4 regions of the Streptomyces sp. NPDC012466 genome follow, and region 3 is predicted to be linked to each of the others. Evidence: riboswitches for the same ligand, from Rfam matches in the RefSeq annotation. Region 3 holds a riboswitch; each other region holds the start of a gene.

Region 1 (2,189 bases), on a different contig from region 3:
GTACAGCGTGGCCAGGTGGGTCAGCTCCACGACGACGGCCGACGGCACGATGCCGGGTGCGTGCCGGTCGCCGAACTGGGCGGAGAGCATCACGAGCAGCGGACGGAACCGCTTGCCGCCGGCCCGCACCAGGTGCTGGGCGGCCTCCGTGATGAAGGGCACCTCACTCTTGGTGGCCTCGAGCAAGCCTTCCTCGACAGCCGTCAGTCCGGCCTGGACATCGGCTTCCAGAGCCTGGTCCCGCACGCTCAGCCCGAACGGCCCGACGTCGGTCACGAGGGGTCTCCTGTCTGCTGTGTCTGCCGGTGATTACGCGGTTTGTCGATAGGTCGCTGCCCTCACTCGAGTCAGCGTATCCGGTCACGTTTCGATCACCGCCAGCGCCCATGGTTACAGGCCGGGTGGTATCCGATCACGACCGCTATGTTTTCGATCAACCCATAAGAACAGATATTTATCGACTTACCCAGAGGTAGCGAGGTATGCACGATTTGCCGTTTTGAGTAAGCGAATTCCCCTTGGTGGAAATTGCCCCTCGGGCTCGTGATCAGTGAGTTGAATCACTTCGTCCGCTTTTCCGTCCCACCCTCGCGCCGACCCGTACCCCCTTCCCCCGAAAGCCAGTTGAGCCTTGGCTCTCGCAAAGGATCAAGCGGCCCAAACACCCCCGACCAAGGTCATCCGCGTGATATGTGACTGAGGTGCTTGTTCCCGACATGTGCTCTCGCATACGTTCCCGGCCTGTCCGGCGGACGCCTAATCCTGCCGCCGCCCGGACTCCCCACAGGAACCGACTCACTCACGCAGGGCAGGAGCGGGGGACCCAGGTCAGTCGCCGGGCCGCACAGCGGCACGGCTCGGGGTGAAGCCGCGCACGGCACACAGCGCCGTACGCGGCCGGGCACCTCCCGGCCCGAACCCGACAGCTCACCTCGCAGGCGCCGGAGAGGAATAACGCCATGCCCGGACGAGGCAAGCACCGTCGCCCCAGAACCAACCCGCTGACCCGAGGCCTCATCGCCGCCGGTACCGGCGGAGCCGCACTCACCCTCCCGCTCCTCGGCGCCACCCACGCGAGTGCCGCCGAGCCCCAGAGCGCACCCGCCGCCGCACAGTCCGTGCCGCGGACGGCCCAGCCCGCCAAGTCCCTCACGTACACCGTGACCAAGGGCGACTCGCTCGCCCGTATCGCGGACAAGTACGACGTCTCGGGCGGCTGGAAGCAGCTCTACAAGGACAACCGCGCCGCCGTCGGCGACAACCCGAAGCTGATCCACCCGGGTCTGAAGCTGAAGGTGAAGACCACCAAGACGCACGCCGCGAAGAAGACCGCGACCCCGTCGTCCGCCCCGGCCAAGCCGGCCGCGAAGCCCGCCACGGGCGTCGCCCAGGCCACCCAGGCGTCCGCGAAGACCTACGCGAACAACCTCGACGGCTGGATCCGCGAGGCGCTGGACATCATGGCGCAGAAGGGGATCCCCGGGTCCTACGACGGCATCTACCGCAACATCATGCGCGAGTCGTCCGGCAACCCGCTGGCGATCAACAACTGGGACTCGAACGCCGCCGCGGGCACCCCGTCCAAGGGTCTGCTCCAGGTCATCGACCCGACCTTCGCCGCGTACCACGTCCCCGGCACCTCCTTCGACCCGTACGACCCGGTCGCCAACATCACCGCGGCCTGCAACTACGCGGCCGACCGCTACGGCTCGATCGACAACGTCAACGGCCCGTACTGAGCCGTCCCGCCCAGCAGTCGCTCGAGGACGACGGCGATGCCGTCGTCCTCGTTCGACAGGGTGACCTCGTCGGCCACGGCCTTGAGTTCGGGATGTGCGTTGGCCATCGCGACACCGTGGCCGGCCCAGTCGAACATCGGGATGTCGTTGGGCATGTCGCCGAAGGCGATGGTGTCCGCCGGCCGCAGCCCCAGATGCTCGGCGGCCAGCGCCAGCCCCGTCGCCTTGGTGATCCCGCACGGCTGGAGCTCCACCGTGCCGGGCCCCGACATCGTCACCGTCGCCAGCGAGCCGACCACCGAGCGGGCCGTCGCCGCCAGCTCGTCGTCCGACAGATGGGGATGCCTCAGCAGCACCTTGCTGATGGGCTCGCCCCACAGGTCGTCGCGCCGGTCGACCCGCACCGCGGGCAGGGTCGGGTGCGGCATCAGATAACCCGGCTCGATCAGC
Region 2 (2,189 bases), on a different contig from region 3:
CGCCCACCAGGTGGCAAACGGGGAGGGACCGGACATGGTGCCGATGCTAGAGAGCGTCGGACGCGCGACGAGAGGGGCACGCGCGCGTGCCCCTCAAAATCGCGAGGAGACCTCTCAGGCCGGCCGCACCACGCTGTGGACGGCCGACTCGCCGTCGTAGTAGATCGACTCCTCACGCACGTACGTGCCGGGCTTCGGGGCGTGGATCATCATGCCGTTGCCGATGTAGATCCCGACGTGGGTGACGTCGTCGTAGAAGAAGACCAGGTCGCCGGGCTGGGCCTGGGAGAGCGGCACCGTGGTGCCGGCGTCGACCTGGTCGTAGGTGGTGCGCGGCAGGTCGACGCCCGCGGCCTTCCAGGCGGCCTGGGTGAGGCCGGAGCAGTCGTAGGAACCGGGGCCGACGGCGCCCCACACGTACGGCTTGCCGATCTGGGCGCGCGCGAAGGCGAGCGCCTTGTCGGCCTTGGTGGCGTACGAGGAGTCGGCCGGGACCGTCGAGGTGGACGAACCGGTGCCCGACGACCCCGACGAGCCGCTCTCCTGCTGCCGGGCAGCCTCTTCCTGTGCCTTCTGCCGCGCGGCCTGCTGCCGGGCCAGCTCATCGGCCTTGCGGGCGGCCTCCTCCCGCTTCTCCCTCTCGATCGCCGCGAGCCGCGCCTTCTCCTCGGCGGTCAGCCTCGACATCAGCTCGCGCGCGTCCGCGAGCTTGCGCTGGACGGTGGCCTTGGCCGTCTTCAGATCGCCCTGCGACTCGGTGAGCGTCTCCAGGCTCTCGGTGGCCTCCTGACGCTTCTTCATCGTCTCGGACTGCTGCGTGACGTAGTCGTCGACCGCGACCTTCTGACGGCCCGTCATCCGGTCCATCAGCTGGGCCTGGTCGAAGTAGTCCTGCGGGGTGTCCGCGAGCAGGAACGTCGCCGTGTCCGGGGCGGCGACACCGGTGCGGTACTGGGCGGAGGCGTAGGAACCGAGCTGATCGCGCGCCTCGTTGAGCTTCTGTGTGCGCTGGGCCACGTCGTCCAGGAGGGTGTCGACGCGCTTGCGCTGCTTCGCGGTCTTCTCCTTGGCCGCGTTGTACTTGTCGGTCGCCGACTCGGCCTGGCGGTACAGGTCGTCGACCTTCTTCTCGACTTCCTCCAGGCTGGGCTTGCCGTCGGCCTCGGGGGTGGCGTTGGCCGACTGGGACAGCAGGGCCACGGAGGTGAGGGCCGCCGTTGCGAGGGCGGGGGTCCGTATGCCTGCCACGCGCGTACCCGTAGGACGCGACTTGCGGTGCGACGCCAAGGGAGGCGACTCCTTCCACGTTCCGCCTACCGGGTTAGCTGTCGGGTTCGGGCGGATGGTTCGGAAGGGTTGCCCTACGGCCTTCTCCGCGCAGGGAGTCGGGCCGATTCACCCCAGGTTCACGGTTGGGTCCCCGGCTCCGGCTGCCGTAGCGGCACATCGGACTCGGCGGAGGCCGCGCGGCCCGGCGACGTTCGCCGGTGGGGGTCATGCGGCCTGGTCGCACCGTAGCCAATTCGTGTGGCCCCTGTGAAGGTTGATGGGTGATATGCCCGATACATTTTCGTGACCTTCCTCATGAACGTTGCACACGGTGACCGATCGAGGGAGTTTGGTCGTGAATCATCCGTAATTGGGTGGGTCGTAGCAGCCTGTGATCACGCCGTCATGCAGGGCGATAATGCGCCGCCGGGTGGCCGGCGGGAGCCCGGGCGCGCGGCGATGTTTCCAGGGCGGCGGCGGGCTGTCAGTGGGGCGCCCTAGACTCGGAGAGCGATGAGCAGCCTCTTTGACGACAACTTCCTGGCGAACCTCCAGGCCCAGCGGGGCCCCGCGGACGAGCCCCCGCCGCCACCCGAGGACGATCACGTACCGGAGTCGATTCCGGACGATCTGTTCGGCGGGAAGTTCGACGTGCCCCCGGACCGGGACGCCTACTACCGGGACGGCGCCCCCCGCCCGGTGGTGGACACCGCCACCCTCCTGGAGGGGCTGAACGACAACCAGCGCGCCGCCGTCGTCCACTCCGGCTCCCCGCTGCTCATCGTGGCCGGCGCCGGCTCCGGCAAGACCCGCGTGCTCACGCACCGCATCGCCCACCTCCTCGCCGAGCGCGACGTGCACCCCGGCCAGATCCTCGCGATCACCTTCACCAACAAGGCCGCCGGTGAGATGAAGGAGCG
Region 3 (2,189 bases):
ACCGCGGTGGTGGTCGGCGACCTCACCGGCATCGACCTCGACGCCCTGCTCGGGGACACCCTGGGGGCGTGGACGGGCTCCTCGGCCGAGCCGCGCCCGGTGCCTCCGGTGACCGCCGACGACACCGGCCGGGTCGTCATCGTGGACCGCCCGGGCGCCGTCCAGACGCAGCTGCTGATCGGCCGGATCGGCCCGGACCGGCACGACCGCGTGTGGCCCGCGCAGGTGCTCGGCACCTACTGCCTCGGCGGCACCCTCACCTCCCGCCTGGACCGCGTCCTGCGCGAGGAGAAGGGCTACACCTACGGCGTGCGGGCGTTCGGCCAGGTCCTCAGGTCCGCTCCGGACGGCACGGGTGCCGCGATGCTCGCCATCAGCGGTTCCGTGGACACGCCCAACACCGGCCCCGCTCTGGAGGATCTCTGGACGGTGCTGCGCACCCTCGCCGCCGAAGGTCTGACCGACGCCGAGCGGGACGTCGCCGTGCAGAACCTGGTCGGCGTGGCGCCGCTGAAGTACGAGACGGCGGCGGCGGTCGCGAGCACGCTGGCCGACCAGGTCGAGCAGCACCTGCCCGACGACTATCAGGCCACCCTGTACCGGCAGCTCGCCGCCACGGGCACCGTGGAGGCCACCGCGGCGGCCGTGAGCGCGTTCCCGGTGGACCGCCTGGTGACCGTCCTCGTCGGCGACGCGGCGCAGATCAAGGCGCCGGTCGAGGCCCTCGGCATCGGCGAAGTCACCGTCGTCGCCGCCGAGTAGCGGCACGCGCGCGCAGGGGCCCTGGTCGCCTTCCCAGGCACCAGGGCCCCTTTATGCCCGAATTGATACGGAGGTTGCCCGTCTGCCCTGTGGGATGCGCTACAAAAGCCGGGATTCGTTTGGGAATTGAAAGTGGCGCCGCTTAGCGTCATCCGGGCTGTTCGTCAGGCAGTGCGCCGCACCCGCGGCACCGGACAGTCATCGCCGAGTCCCCGTACGGCGCGAGCCAGGGGAGCCGGGGACCCATCGCAGTCCCTGGGGTGAATCGGGCGCCCGCGCGAGTCGCGAGGGAGTCCGTAGGAGACCTTCCTGCTCCGAACCCGTCAGCTAACCCGGTAGGCGAGAGGGAAGGAAAGGACCAGCCACCACATGGCGTTCACTCGCGCCACCGGGAAGCACCGTCGTCCCAGCAGGATCCAGCGCGGCACCGCCCGCGCGGCGGGCGTCGCGGCCCTCGCCACCACCGGCGTGATCGGCACCGTGGCGGCCCCCGCGGCCTTCGCCGCCGAGCCCACCGCCGAGCAGACGGGCCTCACCCCGGTCGTCACCATGGGCGACACCGTGGCCCAGCAGATCGACGCCCAGGCCATCGCGCAGCAGCAGGCCGCCGACGAGGCCGCCGCCAAGCAGAAGGCCGAGGAGGCCGCCCGCAAGCGGGCCGCGGAGGCCGCCAAGAAGGCCAAGGAAGCGGCCGAGAAGGCCCGTGAGGCCAAGGAGCGCGCCGCCCGCGAGGCCGAGCGCAAGCGCCTCAACGCCTACGTGGCCCCCATCTCCGGCTCGTACGTCTCCACCGGCTACAAGGCCAGCAGCGGCCTGTGGTCCTCCGGCAGCCACACCGGCGTCGACTTCCACGCCGCCACCGGCACCTCCGTCCACGCGGTCGGCGCGGGCACCGTCGTCGAGGCCGGCTGGGGCGGCTCCTACGGCAACCAGGTCGTGATCAAGATGAACGACGGGACGTACACCCAGTACGGTCACCTGTCCTCCATCGGCGTCTCGGTGGGCCAGCAGGTCACTCCCGGCCAGCAGATCGGCCTGTCCGGCGCGACCGGCAACGTCACCGGCCCGCACCTGCACTTCGAGGCCCGTACGAGCCCCGAGTACGGCTCGGACATCGATCCGGTCGCCTACCTCCGCTCGCACGGCGTGAACGTCTGACCGACACCTGTTCGCCGTCCCCGAAGCCCCGGCTCCCCGAGCCGGGGCTTTCGGCGTTTACGGCGGCCGGCTGTCCAAAAAATATGCATGGATTCCCGCTTGCCGTCGGAAATTCCGGCTCATTGCAATAGAGTCACGGAACACGCGCCGCTCGCCGGCGTTTCACGGGGATTAAGCGGAGGTCGGTCATGCGTATTCCCGCGCACTCGGTGTGCACGGCCATCCGGGACGACATCGTCGCGGGTGTCCACGCGCGCGGCAGCCGGCTC
Region 4 (2,189 bases), on a different contig from region 3:
AGACCAGGAAGGTCGCGACGCCCGCGGCGACACCGCCGGTCCGGCCCGTGGTCACATCGACCACCAGCAGCACGGAACCGCTGAACGCGAACACCAGCACACACAGGCCGGTGGTGGCCAGGCGCGAGGAGACCTGCACGATGCGGGGCTTGGCGCCCTGCTGGAAGAGGGAGCGGTGCAGCGCGGCCGGCGCGGTGAAGAGCGCGGCGGCGAGGACCGCCAGCAGCAGGGTGATGACGTAGGTGACGCGCTGGACCGTGTCGAGGTCCCCGAAGCGCGAGGTGAAGGCGAGCGACAACAGGAAGGCGAAGAGGATCTGCACGCCCGTCTGGGTGACGCGCAGTTCCTGGAGCAGCTCGACGAAGTTGCGGTCGGCACGTTGCAGCGGAGTCTCGTTGCGCGCGGTGCAGGGACGGTGCTCGGCCATGGAGCGACGGGTATCCACACAAGCCCGTGTCACGCTCCGGCGTGCGGCGGCGCGTCAGGACGCCGCCGCACGCCGGGCGGATCACTTCACGCGCCCGTACCAGACGCTCTTGGTCCAGATCTTCTGGAGCCGCACCACGTCCCCGCTCTTCGGGGAGTGCCAGAGCTTGTTCTTACCCGCGTAGATACCGACGTGGTACACGTTGCTGCCCGAGTGGAAGAACACCAGGTCTCCGGCCTTGCGGTTCTTGCTGGAGATGTGGCGGGTCTTGTTGTACTGCTGGGCAGCCGTGCGGGGGAGCTTCTTGCCGGCCTTCTTGAACGAGTAGAGCGTGAGCCCGGAGCAGTCGAACCGGTGCGGACCCGTGGCCCCGTACTTGTAGGGCGCACCCTTCTTCGAGGCCGCTATCTGGAGCGCCTTGGTCGCCGGCGTGGCTGCCGCGGCCTCCGAGGAGAACCCGGGGGCCACGATCGAGCCGCCCACCGCGGCGATGGTGAGAGCCGAGGCCGTGCCGGCCCGAACCATGAGCGACGGGACACGATTGAGCGCAGTCATGCGCAACCCTTCGTCAGCCGCCTGTGAAGGATGACCTGTCGGATTCGGGCTGGCGAAGTTGCCCGGCCGCTGACGCGGCTTCACCCCAAGGGCTGCTCGGGCTCGGTCATGGCGTGACCGTCCCGGCGACCCGTCGTGCTTGGGTCCTCCACTCCTGCCGATCCACTTCTGTCGACCGGTCATCCGGGCGGCGGCAGGACTCGGCGTCCGCCCGGATCGCCCCGCCACAGCGGCGGGGGCTTGTCGTCAGACAGGGATCTTGGCTCATCACTGTCCGGATTTCCCAACGGAACCGCGTATTTGTGTTGTTACTCACCACTCACCCGTTCGGGTGGACACGTGTGCGTTCGCGCCACTGTCCACGGGTTCGCGGACCGCCGGACCAGCGACGGAATGCCCCATTCCGTCCCGTGGCTACGCGCGTTGCGCAACCGGGACGGCCCCAAAACTGGTCTCCCGCCTACTCCGAACAGGGGTACGTCATTTGGTCCGTTTCGACTCAGGTCCGGACGGTCCACGGTCGGATCGGGCGTCCGGGGCGACGACTCCGCGTCAACTGACGGACTCCGGGGGCAGGGTGAGCCGGGCCGTGCGCCGCTCGCCGTCCAGCACCCGCAGCGCACGGGCCAGGGTGCCGGCGTGCAGCTCCGTCTCGCCCCGCTGATGCATGAGGGCCAGCGCGTCGCGCAGCGCGGCCGCCTTGCCGACCAGGGCCTGGGCGGCACGCAGTCCGCGGTAGGTGTCGCCGTCCTGCGCCGGGTTGATGCGGCCCAGCAGGTCGACGACCTCGAGGTAACGGTCGATCAGTTCCGCCTCGGCCCGCGTCAGGGCCGGCAGCGGCGGCAGTTCGGGCGGGAGCATCGGGGCCTCACCTCACCGTCCGGCCGGCGGGACCGGGGTGGCCTTGCGGTGCGGAATGATCCCGTCCACCAGGCCGTACTCCACCGCCTCCCGAGCGGTGAGAATCCTCTCCCGCTCGATGTCCCTGCCGATCTGCTCCCGGCTGCGGCCCGTGTGCCGGGCGAGCAGCTCCTCCGTTCGGAGCCGTGTGCGCGTCAACTCGTCCGCCTGGATGGCCAGATCGCTCGCCTGCCCCCGGACCGGCTCGGGCAGTGCGGGCTGATGGATCACCAGGCGGGCGTCGGGGAGGGTGAATCGCTTGCCGGGCGTGCCTCCCGCCAGCAGCACCGAGGAGGCTGCGCCGGAC

Evidence for each region. A riboswitch is a leader RNA that binds a small molecule or an ion and turns the genes downstream of it on or off. The one in region 3 is predicted to bind cyclic di-AMP.
Region 1: it holds a riboswitch for cyclic di-AMP, as region 3 does, so the genes downstream of both, ACFY9E_RS36370 (transglycosylase SLT domain-containing protein) here and ACFY9E_RS07015 (peptidoglycan DD-metalloendopeptidase family protein) in region 3, are expected to answer to the same signal.
Region 2: it holds a riboswitch for cyclic di-AMP, as region 3 does, so the genes downstream of both, ACFY9E_RS25665 (NlpC/P60 family protein) here and ACFY9E_RS07015 (peptidoglycan DD-metalloendopeptidase family protein) in region 3, are expected to answer to the same signal.
Region 4: it holds a riboswitch for cyclic di-AMP, as region 3 does, so the genes downstream of both, ACFY9E_RS21425 (NlpC/P60 family protein) here and ACFY9E_RS07015 (peptidoglycan DD-metalloendopeptidase family protein) in region 3, are expected to answer to the same signal.

Annotation. Positions count from the first base shown of each region.
Region 1 covers NZ_JBIBEQ010000013.1:167,671-169,859, reverse strand. The annotation lists gene ACFY9E_RS36375 (polyprenyl synthetase family protein) at 1-276, opposite strand, end outside; cyclic di-AMP (ydaO/yuaA leader) riboswitch at 779-954, shown strand; gene ACFY9E_RS36370 (transglycosylase SLT domain-containing protein) at 960-1,739, shown strand; gene ACFY9E_RS36365 (Cof-type HAD-IIB family hydrolase) at 1,703-2,189, opposite strand, start outside.
Region 2 covers NZ_JBIBEQ010000007.1:172,220-174,408, forward strand. The annotation lists gene ACFY9E_RS25660 (hypothetical protein) at 1-36, opposite strand, end outside; gene ACFY9E_RS25665 (NlpC/P60 family protein) at 115-1,287, opposite strand; cyclic di-AMP (ydaO/yuaA leader) riboswitch at 1,295-1,468, opposite strand; gene pcrA (DNA helicase PcrA) at 1,783-2,189, shown strand, end outside.
Region 3 covers NZ_JBIBEQ010000001.1:1,596,517-1,598,705, reverse strand. The annotation lists gene ACFY9E_RS07020 (insulinase family protein) at 1-762, shown strand, start outside; cyclic di-AMP (ydaO/yuaA leader) riboswitch at 955-1,119, shown strand; gene ACFY9E_RS07015 (peptidoglycan DD-metalloendopeptidase family protein) at 1,132-1,920, shown strand; gene ACFY9E_RS07010 (FCD domain-containing protein) at 2,109-2,189, shown strand, end outside.
Region 4 covers NZ_JBIBEQ010000005.1:519,154-521,342, reverse strand. The annotation lists gene ACFY9E_RS21430 (DUF6328 family protein) at 1-427, opposite strand, end outside; gene ACFY9E_RS21425 (NlpC/P60 family protein) at 509-982, opposite strand; cyclic di-AMP (ydaO/yuaA leader) riboswitch at 986-1,198, opposite strand; gene ACFY9E_RS21420 (hypothetical protein) at 1,535-1,843, opposite strand; gene ACFY9E_RS21415 (ATP-dependent Clp protease proteolytic subunit) at 1,856-2,189, opposite strand, start outside.